Regions from separate parts of the Paenibacillus sp. GD4 genome, predicted to be linked through region 3. Evidence: riboswitches for the same ligand, from Rfam matches in the RefSeq annotation. Region 3 holds a riboswitch; each other region holds the start of a gene.
What was found. Region 3 has a riboswitch for cyclic di-GMP ahead of sda (sporulation histidine kinase inhibitor Sda). Riboswitches for the same ligand answer to the same signal wherever they lie in the genome.
Positions count from the first base shown of each region.

Region 1 (3,082 bases), on a different contig from region 3:
TCGATTCATTGACAAAAGGCACGGGCCGTTTTTCCTACGGTACCGTGCCTTTGTACGTTTAAATTTTCGCAATCGATTCGGACAAGGCTTCCGCCATCTGGGCAAGCGATTGCGAGGTCGCCGAATTCTCCTCGACGCTGGCGGCGGTCTCTTCCGTTACGGCGGAGATGCTCTCTACCGAACGCAGCACATCGCCCGATTGAGCGGCTTGCTCCTCACAGGCAGCGGCAATTTCCACCACCTTGCTTGCGGTTTCGTTCAGCTTCGCAATAATGCGCTCGAAGGACTCTCCTGTCATCTGCGACAAGGCCACTCCCTCCTTCACGGCAAGAACACTCAGCTCGGTGTTGTGCTGCATCCCCTTGATGATTCCGGAAATTTGCTTCGTGGCTTCCCGGCTGCGTTCGGCCAGCTTACGCACCTCATCGGCGACAACGGCGAAGCCCCGGCCGTGTTCTCCCGCGCGGGCGGCCTCAATGGCGGCATTCAACGCCAGCAGATTCGTTTGGTCCGCAATTTCGTCAATAACCTCAATAATGTCACCGATGGTAGCGGAATCCTGCTCCAGCTTGGACATTTGACGGCTTACCTGATCCATGCCGGTAATCGAGTTGCGTACCGCTTCCCCGCCCTCCTTGGCAATGGAGACGGTTTGGCTGGAAAATTCGGCGGCCTGCTCCGCGTTCTCCGCCACTGAGTTGATTGCAATGGAGAGCTCCGTAATCAGCTCCGTCATGTGCTGTGCGGATTGGGATTGATCGTTGGCGCCGCTGGCAATCTCCTCGGTGCTGGCCGAAATCTGCTGTGCCGAAGCGGAAACATTCTGCGCGGAGGCCATTACGGTTCGGATCACAGAGCGCAAATTGTTCAGCATGATCCATCCGAAGGCTGCACTAATGGCCAAGCAAACGATGATGATAGTAATAATAATGGTTTGATTCAAGCTTTGCTTGGCTTCCAGTTCCTGAAGGGAGACGGCGATCTGATCATTCAGACTGTTAAGTGAATCGGCTATGATCGGATCCAGCTCCTTACGGGCCTCGCGCTCTTCGCCAAAATGAAGCTTCAGCGCTTCGGCCGGATTGCCTTGATTGTACGCGTCGAGAACTTTTTTGCTGGCGGCGGAGAAGTTAATGAAGTTTCGGCTGATTTTATCGATCGTCTGCTGCTCCTCAGGACCGAGCTCCTTCATTCTGCGAAGCGTTTGCAAATAACCGTCAATATCGGCGGTCTTCGCTTTCATTTCCGGCAGGTAGCTTGCATCACCTTGAAGGAGGAAGCCTCTCTCGTCATTGGATAAGCCCGTTAACCGAAATTGAATGGATTTCATGTGAAACCGGTACTCCTGCTTTTGCAAGAGGGCATCGTACATCTTCTGGTTGTGTTCGGTGTTAATGTAAAAATAAACCCCAATGAAAACAATCATGCTAAGCAGTGTTGCAAGAACAAGTAGAAGCTTCGTCTTCAGTCTCATGGATGTTGGCCTCCCGATTTTTGTATGACTGGGTATCAATGTAAATAAAAAAACCGCCAGGAAGCCGGTTTTCATGCAGCTTCGGTAGCCCGGCGATCGTAGTTAATGAAACCTTAGACCCGTAGCTTTGCGTCCCCGCCTTTCGAGGGGTTTGCCGTTGACGAAGAATATTCGATTTAGTAGAAAGGACCTAATCCCCCATAGTATAAAGTGTACTTTAGAAATTATCAACAAAAATCGACAAATTTCTCGTTGGTTGAGATAAATTCAGTAAAGCAAACGGATAAAAAAAGATATGTACTTTGGAAAAAACGCATCCTATAATGATAATGATAATTATTATCAATACAATACACCGAAGCAAACGCAGTCCGAACTGCATTGTCTGCATTAGCTGTGGTTAAGGAGGAAGCAACAATATGAAGGCTTTACGATGGATGGTCCTATTTGTACTGGCGTTGGCGGTTTCTGCCTGCGGAAGTACAGCGGCACCGGGAGGATCGGCGGGAACAGTCGTTAATCAGGCAGCTTCTCCGGAAGCGGGGAAATCGAAGGACCAGGGCGGGGCGAGTACAGCCGCAACAGGGGAAAAAATCATTAAGCATGCCATGGGAACGGCAACCTTAAAGAAAAAGCCGGAACGGGTGGTCGTTCTTTTCAACGGGATGACGGATATTTCGCTTCATCTGGGTGTGAAGCCTGTCGGCTCGGTAGAGTCGTGGGAAGAGAAGCCGTGGTACAACTATTTGCGGGCGCAGATGGACGGGGTGAAAAACCTCGGCGAGGAAACCCAGCCCAATGTAGAGGCCATTATCGCGCTCAAGCCGGATTTGATTATCGGAACGAAAAATCGCCATGAGAAGATTTATCCTCAGCTGGAGAGCATTGCCCCGACGATTATGACGGAAGAGATTTTCGATTGGAAGGCGAACCTGAAGATCGCAGCCGATGCGCTCTACAAGCAGGAGGAAGGCGCGAAGATTCTTAGCGAATGGGATCGCCGTGTGGCGGAGTTTAAACAGAAGGCGGGAGATAAGCTGGCCAAATCGGAGGTATCGATTGTCCGGTTCGAACGGGACGGCAGCGCGCGCTTCTATGCGACAGGGTTTGCCGGCACGATCTTCAAGGAGCTAGGATTGCCTCGTCCGAAGGCGCAAATGGTGGAAGGCAAGGCCGTGGTGAACCTCACCTCGAAGGAGCAGATGTCGCAGCTGGATGGGGACTACATATTCGATATTACCCGACTCAATGAGAATGAGCCGACGGTAGCCAAATCACAAAACGATTGGACCTCCCATCCTCTCTGGAAGAGCCTGAAGGGTGTCAAGAACGGGAAGTACTACAAGGTCGACACGATCACCTGGAACTTGGCCGGCGGGTCCATGGCGGCAAAGGCAATGCTGGATGACCTCTACCATTATTTTGAAATCAAGTAGTTCCTAGGGAGCGTTTCACCATGAATCTGATGCATTCGACTGTAGCGAAGGCCGGCGGTCTGCTGGCTCTCCTGCTGGTCCTGCTGCTGAGCTTTGTCTCCAGCATCCTTTTCGGTGCGACCCAATACGATTGGCATACCGCCTGGGCGTCCGTCTTTCACTACGATGAGAA
Region 1 is NZ_JAVCYK010000001.1:2,810,121-2,813,202, forward strand. It holds gene RAC89_RS13275 (methyl-accepting chemotaxis protein) at 59-1,474, opposite strand; cyclic di-GMP riboswitch class I at 1,555-1,640, opposite strand; gene RAC89_RS13280 (ABC transporter substrate-binding protein) at 1,894-2,910, shown strand; gene RAC89_RS13285 (FecCD family ABC transporter permease) at 2,940-3,082, shown strand, end outside.
Region 1: linked by a shared signal. The riboswitch ahead of RAC89_RS13275 (methyl-accepting chemotaxis protein) and the one ahead of sda (sporulation histidine kinase inhibitor Sda) in region 3 are both predicted to bind cyclic di-GMP.

Region 2 (3,082 bases), on a different contig from region 3:
GAAGAAGGGAACTTCCGTATATTCCAGTACAGCCGGCCGCCCCTCCCGCTTGCAAAGAATGCCGACCTTTTCTTCGGGAGAGACCTTGTAAGCCGCCTTGGTGGCGATAGGATGGCTATAATGAGCCGCAACACCGACGAAACGCGGGTCGGCTATCTTAATGATGGCATTGTCTATGTTGTAATAAAACAGCCATTCAACGCCTCGTTTCTTGAGCTCCTGAAGGATCCCGGAACGTTCCAAAGCAAGGAAGGCTTCCCCGTTGCCGCTCGGGGACAGATTCAGCCGGTCCTTCTCGGCGAGCAGTACTTTCCCTTGTTCATCCAAAGCAGGAAGCTCACCCTGTATAAAAAAGAACAGGTCCTTCGGGGAGTAGCCGAAATACCGGTGATTTTCAAAAAAACGCACCGTCTCCTCATGGTTATCCGGGCTGGTCATGATACACCATGGAATCGGGCAGCCGGCCCGTGCTGCCAAATTCAGAAGACGTTCCGCCTGAAGCTGAAATAGGGACTTGCCGGAAGGCAGACCGATGCTGAAGGTGCCTTTCGGTCCCGGATGTCCCAGACGGCTTCCTTGCCCTCCTGCAGCCACGATGGCGGCAACCTTGCCCATCCGCAGCTTGCTCCAGCCAAGCTCCTCGAAGTACCGCTTCTCTTCAGGAGAATAAGTATCCCAAGGATAAGCTTCCATTGGGGAAAGCTCTCCCGGAACGGAAGCTTCCTTCCCCAGGGCTTCCTTTGTCAATCGCTGAAGCCGTGCCCAATCCATGCTTTCGATCTGGTCCAGCAGCATTTTGCGGGAGCCGTCAGACAACTCGTGATAAAACCGCAGGATGTGTTCTTGATCCCTCATAAGAAGCTCATGATAAAGTAAATCGTATCTTGAGTTCATGCGGCAAACCTCCGATAAAGTAAGATAAGGATTATTTTACAGTAATTTAATGAAATGTCATCACCTTCTGCAAGCATGAAAAAAACATTCTTTCTTGTCAATTGGTGTAAAACATATTACAATAGTCCTAGATCAAAAGTCTCCTAAAATTAAATGACACCAACCGATAACGGCAAACCATTCGAAAGGATGGGACGCAAAGCCACAGGCCTAAAGAACGCGTGTTCCACGGCAGCTGGGTTACCGAAGAAGGTAAGGTATTCTCATTTTGAAGCCGCTTCCTGCTTTCGGGGAGCGGTTTTTTCATCATGTCAAGCCAAGGTGGGAAACAATAATGTATCAACGTTACATCTTTACAGTCTTGCTCAGCAGCCTGCTGCTTCTAATTCCGATTCTGCATTTTGCTGATGTTTTTCCTTCAAATCATGTACAGCTGGTTTTTGAGCTTGCGGTTGGAGTGACTGGGGCGGCAGTTGTCATTCGGCTTAGCAAGCGAACAGCAATCATAGAAGAGCATACGCAGCGCTACCAATCGCTGTTCCTACATAATTCGGATGCTGTCTTTATGATGGATTTAAACGGCAGGTTTACGAGTGCCAATAAGGCATGCGAGGTGATTTCCGGTTACTCGTTACATGAATTTCTCAAGTTGACCTATCATCAACTCATTTTACCGGAAGATCTTGAACAGGGAATGACTTATTTCAACGCCAGTCTGCAAGGAGAAAAGTCAACCTACCAGCTGTCGATTCTCAGTAAAACAGGTGTCAGGGTGGAGCTCAGCGTTCGCAATGTGCCTATTTATGTTCATGGCAGGCTTGTAGGCGTTTACGGGATTGCACGAGATATATCCGAGACCGTGAACCTGCAGAAGGAGCGCGATGAGGTTCAGCTCTATTACCAATCACTTTACCGAAACAGTCCGGACGCCATCTTCGCTATCAACCTGAAAGGTCAATTTATCAGCTTCAATCCGGCGGCGGAAGTGATTACCGGTTACAGCAGCAGCGAGATGCTCGGACAATCCTTTCTAACCTTGCTTAAACGGCAGGATGGGTCTGTAATGGAAGAAGCCTTCCGCGAGCTGAGAACGGGCTCTCCTTGTTCCGAGGAAGTCAAGATTGTTCATAAGACGGGAAGAGACGTAACCGTTCAGGTTGTGGCTGTTCCGCTGCAAATCGATAACGTGCTTGCCGGCATGATCGGTATCGGCAAGGATGTTACCGCATATAAGCAGTCATTGGAACGCATCGAATATATGGCCTATTATGATTCCTTGACGGGGCTGCCTAACCGCAGCCGGTTCATTGAAGCTACGGATCAAATGATTATATCTGCGGAAAGCAAGTCTGAGAAAGTAGCGGTGTTTTTTATCGATTTGGACCGGTTTAAGGGGATTAATGACTCTCTCGGTCATCAAGCGGGCGATTTCTTCCTGCAGGAGACGGCCAAAAGACTAAGGGAATCCATTCCGGGATCCGGCATCATCTCACGGTTCGGCGGAGACGAATTTACAGTTGCCCTTCCGGTAACCGATTCGCAAGAGGCAAGTCAAATCGCCGAGCGCATTCGGGAGAACATATCGGAGCCGTATCGCTTTTTGCGGAAATCGTATTATTTGTCTCCAAGCATTGGCATCAGCTTATTCCCGGAGAACGGCGAGCAGACCGTTTCCTTGATCCAGCATGCCGACACGGCGATGTTCTATGTCAAGCAGCAAGGGAGAAATCACTACGAATTTTATAAATCCGAGTATCACACAAAGCTTAGCAAAAAATTACAGATTGAGCAGCTGATGCGCGAAGCATTGCAAAAAGAGGAGTTTGAGCTTCATTACCAGCCGATCGTTCATGCGGCAACCCAGGAGATCGAAGGAGTGGAATGCTTGCTTCGCTGGCACAGCCCCGAGCTGGGGCCTATGTCTCCTTCGGAATTCATTCCGATTGCCGAGGAGTCCGATTTGATAGCGGAGCTGGGTGAATGGGTGCTGCGCAAAGCTTGTCGTCAAGCCAAGCGGTGGCAGCTTATGGGACTGGAGCCGATGAGGATCTCCGTCAACCTATCGATCCGACAGTTTGAGCAGGCGGATTTAATCGATAAGGTGGCCGGAATTTTGAAGGAAACGGGACTGGAGCCGAGATGGCTGGAGCTTGAAATTACGGAATCGATGACTATGGATATCTCGAAG
Region 2 is NZ_JAVCYK010000001.1:804,634-807,715, reverse strand. It holds gene RAC89_RS03805 (UDPGP type 1 family protein) at 1-894, opposite strand, end outside; cyclic di-GMP riboswitch class I at 1,056-1,142, shown strand; gene RAC89_RS03800 (sensor domain-containing protein) at 1,229-3,082, shown strand, end outside.
Region 2: linked by a shared signal. The riboswitch ahead of RAC89_RS03800 (sensor domain-containing protein) and the one ahead of sda (sporulation histidine kinase inhibitor Sda) in region 3 are both predicted to bind cyclic di-GMP.

Region 3 (3,082 bases):
GCTTGGCTCAACGTCGGAGGTGTCGGTTTAGGGCTTGTTCGCTGCCCGGAGGTGCCGAAATTGGACTTTACGAACAGCCGGGGGCAGCTTCAGCCGATTATCTCGCTTCAGGTGGACAACATTCATGAAGCGTATGAAGAGTTAAAGAAGAAGGATGCCGCAGTTGGCGAAATGGTGTACAAGCCCCAAGGTGGTTACGGTTTTACCTTCCGCGACCCGGACGGACATATGGGCAATTTGTGGGGCGGGTGGCCAAAGGAAGAAGACTAATTATTACAGGACAAGCCAAGAAGGGGTGTTTCTCGTCATCTGAGAATGAAAGGGATCACCCCTTCTTGACGTTGCGAAGCATCTTCTCTTAAATTATTCTGAGCTAGGCGATATAAGGGGTGATGAAGTGCATAGAAAAGAAGTTCTGTTTTTCGTTCTCATTCTGATCGGTCTGCTTCTCATATCTAACACCCACCTTGGCTATTCTTTCGGAGACAGTATATTCAGAATGGCTGGAGTACCACCGTGGACCAATGCTGAGTACGATTCGGGGCTTCATATCTCGGTTACTGTTGGGCTGCTTGTCATTATTACTGGTTACATTGGTGCGGTGAAATATTATCAAGTGCGGTTTCCCAAAATTCGAAGCCGGATCGTACTGAGCTGTATCGCCTTCCCGTTTCTGTTTCCGATCGTGATCGAGCATGCCATGGTTCTTGTGCATTATCATTCCAATTCCGTTGCTTCCGTCGATTTTTCCAAAAATAACAGCCAGTGCAGCTATCGATCGGAGAAAGCGAGTACGAAAGCTGATTGCACCCTTACGCTGGTTAACTTTGGGAAGGAAAAGGATGTAACGCTCAGGCTTTATCTCATACGAAGTTCATCGAAGGTCAAGTTCGAACCGAAAACGATAACGCTTCCGGCTCATCAGAAAGTCAGTGTCGGCATGGCATTTGAAGGCAAGCTGCTGGACGGAACAGGCTACACTGGTTGGTCGAACGATATTGGTATTGAAATTGAAGTCGATGGCTTGAAGAAAAGGTACGGCAAAGAAAACTAGTTGTGTGGGGAACCGAAGTGGAGGAGCAAATTAGAGAAAAGAGCGGTTCGTCCCTTGTGCGTCCGCTTTTTAGACGATATTTGAACTGTTTTGTGTCACAGCTCGCAAAATGAAACATTTTTTGGAGTGAGACGTATAAGTGATTGTGGTATTTTTTGGAACATGTGGAAGATTACACGAAATACTACACTAGCTCGATCCTTAGTCGATAGCACTATGCACAGAGAGCAGTTCGGCGCGTGCAGCTTCATCGTTAGGAGGAGGAGAAGTGAACAAGTTTGTGTTTTATATAGTTGCAAGTGTCATTTGCATATTAACACCTTTTTTGGGTCTTCTGTATGGTTTGTGGGATAGCCATCAACCCAAAATTGGACCTGTAGGAGATGGAAAAGCAATTTACCCTACCCTGCCGCAATTGATACCTCTTATATGTTGTTTTCTTACTGGAGTGTTGAACTTACCTATTGCCATAATGCGATACAGACAAAACAAAAAGACTCAAGAAGATAATAATAATTAGGGCATTTGCACGCTGTCAGAGAACGATAGCAACTTGATAGTGGGTGGTGTCCCTTTCAATTCTTGGCTTAATTGTGTTGGTAATTGAATTTTTCAAACATGAATAATGGCATCGAGCAAATCAATAAAATAAGCTCGCTTCACCAGGATTTTTCGCGGCTGCAATTAGTGAATATGTAATCTCGGAGCATAACTTAAGAAAAACTTGATTATAAAGTACCATATATTTCAATTTTTAATATTGTAAATGAAACTAGTCTAGGTTTACATTACAGTTATACTGTTCGAAATAGCAAACTTACTGAAAAGTAAGGACGCAAAGCTACGGGCCTATCCACGGCAGCCGGGTTGCCGAAACAGCAACCTTTTTGTATAAGGTGATGACAGAGACTATGAGTGAAAAAATAGGTTTATCGGATTTAGATGAAGATTTATTGATCAAGGCTTATAAAGATGCTGTAAGATTGGAATTACATAGAGATTTTATTACATTACTCTGGGAAGAGATAGTTCGACGGAACATTGAACTAGAAAGCATAAGGGAGAGGAGATAGCTCAAACATAACACGACGGCAGCCGATTAACGAAGGCTGCCGTCGTATTTTGTACATATATATTGACAGTCGATATATCATTAGTTATTATACCGACATACGATATAGTTATGGAGAACGGAGGCGACACGTTGGAGGACACCAGGGATATGCTGCCCTTGACCGAAGCGTTTTACTACATTTTGGTTTCGCTGTATGCATCTCCTGCACATGGATACGGCATGATGCAGGACGTGGAGAGAATGAGCGGAGGCCGCGTCAGAATCGGGGCGGGAACATTGTACACGGCGCTTAATAATTTGATGAAAAAAGGACTGATCGTCCCTTCAGACGAAGTTGGGGTGGATTCGCGCCGCAAAACCTATGCGATTACCCCTCTTGGCAAGAAAGTCGTGATGGCGGAAATGGAGCGAATGGAAGAATTGTTAAGCAACGGACGAAAGGTCACAGAATTAGTGAGGAATGGTACATGAGTAAGGTTGCTCGGCTCGCCAAATCGATATACAAAAACCGATTTTCTTTCGTTTGGAACTATAAGCGCGACGAGGTTTGGTTGACCGGCTTGTCGGCACGCGGGCTGCATCTGAACCGTCCGGGAATGATTCGTTACCGCTTCGATTACGATCCGAGCGTCGGGTATGAGTATCGGATGGATTACCAGGATACGATGAACGCCGAGAAGCTGGAAGAATATTGCGAGCTTTATGCGGGTGCCGGCTGGGAGTATGTCGGGACTCGTGTCAATTGGCGGTATTTCCGGAGGCCCTATCTAGAGGGGGAGACGATCGAACTGTACAGCGACAAGGAATCGATTCGATCGTTTTACCGGAAAGTCCAGAAGACGCTTGGTTTTCAGAAGCTGATCAAGCAGCATACCGATTAAGACAACATTTTTATTTAAGACGGGGTTGCCCATAATTTCATTGAAGTAAAGAACGATTTACATCGACAGGTA
Region 3 is NZ_JAVCYK010000002.1:1,190,366-1,193,447, reverse strand. It holds gene RAC89_RS28020 (VOC family protein) at 1-270, shown strand, start outside; gene RAC89_RS28015 (hypothetical protein) at 398-1,054, shown strand; gene RAC89_RS28010 (hypothetical protein) at 1,323-1,574, shown strand; cyclic di-GMP riboswitch class I at 1,855-1,929, shown strand; gene sda (sporulation histidine kinase inhibitor Sda) at 1,954-2,127, shown strand; gene RAC89_RS28005 (PadR family transcriptional regulator) at 2,259-2,600, shown strand; gene RAC89_RS28000 (DUF2812 domain-containing protein) at 2,597-3,010, shown strand.

Region 4 (3,082 bases), on a different contig from region 3:
ATCCTCCATTCTGGCATCATACCTGCTGGCATCGCCGTCCAGCTTCAGCTCACGAACATATCCTTCTTCCGTGAGGAACCGTAAGGAATTATATACAGTCGCGTAGGCAACTTGGAAACCGCGGGTTTTTAAGCGCTCAATGATATCGGCGGCGGTCGGATGGTCGTGGGAATCTGAAATGATGTCCAGAATCATTTTACGCTGTGTAGTAAGAAGACCTTTGCGCGTCATACGGACTCCCCTTTCATTTATTTATACTTAGTTTAAATTTAACTCTAAATGAAGAGGAAGTCAACAGGGTCTTGGAACAAAAAAAGGATTCAGCAGCTCCCTGCACTACCGGCAAGAAACCAACTGAATCCTACGAAACAACCTAAATAATCAACTTGCGCTCGCCAGTAGCCGCTTGCACTCCTCCTCCAAATATCCGAAATCCTTCAAATCCCGTAAGCCTTGAAGGATAGTCATCTTATCATCGCCCGATAGCTCCAGCAGCTCGTCCAAATCAATCTTGGGATGCTTCTCCATAAAGACAAGCAAGCCTTTCGCTGCCCAGCTAAGCCGACTATCACGAAAATCGCCGACAATTTCACGGAATACCTTATGCGGCAAAATCCCCCGTTCTACAAGATTTTGGAGTGCCTGCGTCGTCTCCCTCGAGCTCATCCTGCCAAGGCTCGCAATTTCTTTCATATCGGGTATGGAAGCGGTGGCTTCCTGTATAAAGGTGCTTAGTACGATACAAACCATTTGCTCGTAAATGTCCAAGCCCGGTACCTGCATAATTTCGGAAACAGAAAATTGGCGTGTTCCGCCGGAATGCGCGATCGAATTCAAAGTCCCGGTCCCTCCCATTGGATCATGTTTTCCTTTCCATTGTAAGCGATTCATATGACCGAATTTTGTTCAAATCATGTTCATCTTTTTAAAAATATGAGACCATAGCAAAGGAAATCCATATTATTCCATAAATGACACAAAACCAAGAAACAAATGATTGCAATATTACAACATATTGCTATAATTAGTTGTGAAATCATTACTACAGGAAAAAGGCAAACTTATCGAAAGGTAAGGACGCAAAGCCTCAAGCCTAAAGAGCGACCTCTACGGCGGTTGGGTTGCCAAAGTAATCATATTCCTTTCGTGAATATGCTTGCCTTTTCATGCCCAGGCAAGCTTTTTGGCGTTTCCAGGCTTTGCTTACCAGCTGAGGTGATCCTAATAACATGAACGGTCTCATACACAAAATTTATGATTTCTTGAATCAACTTGGAGACGCTACCATGATCACCGACGTCCATGCCGTTGTCATTAAGGTGAACCCTGCATTTACCCGACTCTACGGCTGGGAGGAGCATGAGATCATTGGGCGAAGAATGCCCATGGTGCCCGAGCGGCATTGGGCCGATACGGAGCTTGTTCATCAATCCCTATTAACCAACGGACAGTTCAACGAGTACGAAACGGTGATGCAGGACAAGCGAGGAACCCTTTTTCCCGTCTCGGTCAATTTATCCGTGCTGCGAGACCCGCAAGGAAAAATCTCAGGCTTCATCTGTATTACCAAAGACTTAAGCGAGAGAGCCCGCATACCCCGAGATCTCGAATTAACAAGGGATGACCTTTGTCTCATGACGGAGCATATGACGGATAGCATACTGGTGCTCGATTTGCGAGGCAATTTCACGTACATCTCCCCAGCCTTAAGCCGAGCCATGGGGGTTTCTTCCGACCAGTCGATTCATGTAAAAGAAATCGTTGATCCCGATGAATATGGGCAAGTGATGGAATGCTATGAAAACATCCTCCGCGACAATAAGCCGCATTCCACCGAAATTCGCATGAAGCATGGCGAAGATTGGCTTGTTTATGATGCGAAGGGCTCGCCTATTCTGGAAGCAACGGGAGAAATCAAGTCCGTTATTTTCATATGCCGGGATATAACGGATCGCAAGAAAGCCGAGCTGGCTTTGCAGGAAGCGGAGGAAAAATATCGCAGCCTTGTGGAGGAGGCATTGGTAGGCGTTTATATGTATCAGGATGAGCGCTTCGTTTACATCAATCCCCGACTGGCCGAGATGTTCGGTTATTCGGTAGCCGAAATGAACCGAATCCATCCCTTGAGCTTATTTGCAGAAAAGTACCGGCCGCTTCTTAGAGAGCAATTGAATAATATAAGCGCCAAGCGCACCAAGGACCTGAATCTGCAAGCGGAAGGCGTCAAAAGGGACGGCTCCGCCATCTTCTTCGAAATGAGCGGGAAAGGAACTTTATATAACGGCAAACCTGCGGCCATAGGTACCGTGCTGGATATATCAGAGAGAAGGCGGGCCGAGAATGCCATACGGGAAAGCGATCGAAGATACCGGAAGCTTCTCGATCTGTCTCCCGAACCGATTCTCGTGCACAGCGGCGGCATCATCGTTTATGTGAACGAAGCGTGCCTCCGGCTGCTCCAAGCCAATCAGCGCTCCGATTTGATCGGTACGCATTTATTTCAATTTTTGCAAGATGAGGATACGCACAAGGCCATGCAACGGCTCGAAACCGCCTTAAGCCTAAAAAGCACTCCGGGTTACATGGAATATCGGCTTGTCTCGCTCGACGGTCAAGAAAGAGAAGTCGAATCTTCAAGTACGATGATCGATGTGGTGCTTGGCATTCCGGTCATTCAGACCGTGCTTAGGGATATTACCGAGCGTAAAAAAACAGAAGAGCTTATTCGCCGTTCAGATAAGCTGTCGGCACTCGGACAAATGGCCGCGGGCATTGCGCACGAAATTCGCAATCCGCTCACTTCTCTGAAGGGTTTCGTCCAGCTGCTTCGTTCCCAGTCCTCGGGGCATCCGGAATATTACGAGATCATGCTCTCCGAGCTGGACCGGATCAATGAAATTGTGACCGAGTTTATGAAAATCGCCAAGCCGCAAACGGCACATTTTGAAAAGAAAAACCTTGTGGAAACCTTGGAGCATATCGTTGCCCTTATGAATTCACAGGCTATTTTACATAATACCGAAATCATCATGTACTCGGAGGGTACGGTCCCTCTCATTTACTGTGATGAGAACCAGTTGAA
Region 4 is NZ_JAVCYK010000001.1:4,350,774-4,353,855, reverse strand. It holds gene RAC89_RS20630 (Fur family transcriptional regulator) at 1-231, opposite strand, end outside; gene RAC89_RS20625 (hypothetical protein) at 382-837, opposite strand; cyclic di-GMP riboswitch class I at 1,045-1,129, shown strand; gene RAC89_RS20620 (PAS domain-containing sensor histidine kinase) at 1,230-3,082, shown strand, end outside.
Region 4: linked by a shared signal. The riboswitch ahead of RAC89_RS20620 (PAS domain-containing sensor histidine kinase) and the one ahead of sda (sporulation histidine kinase inhibitor Sda) in region 3 are both predicted to bind cyclic di-GMP.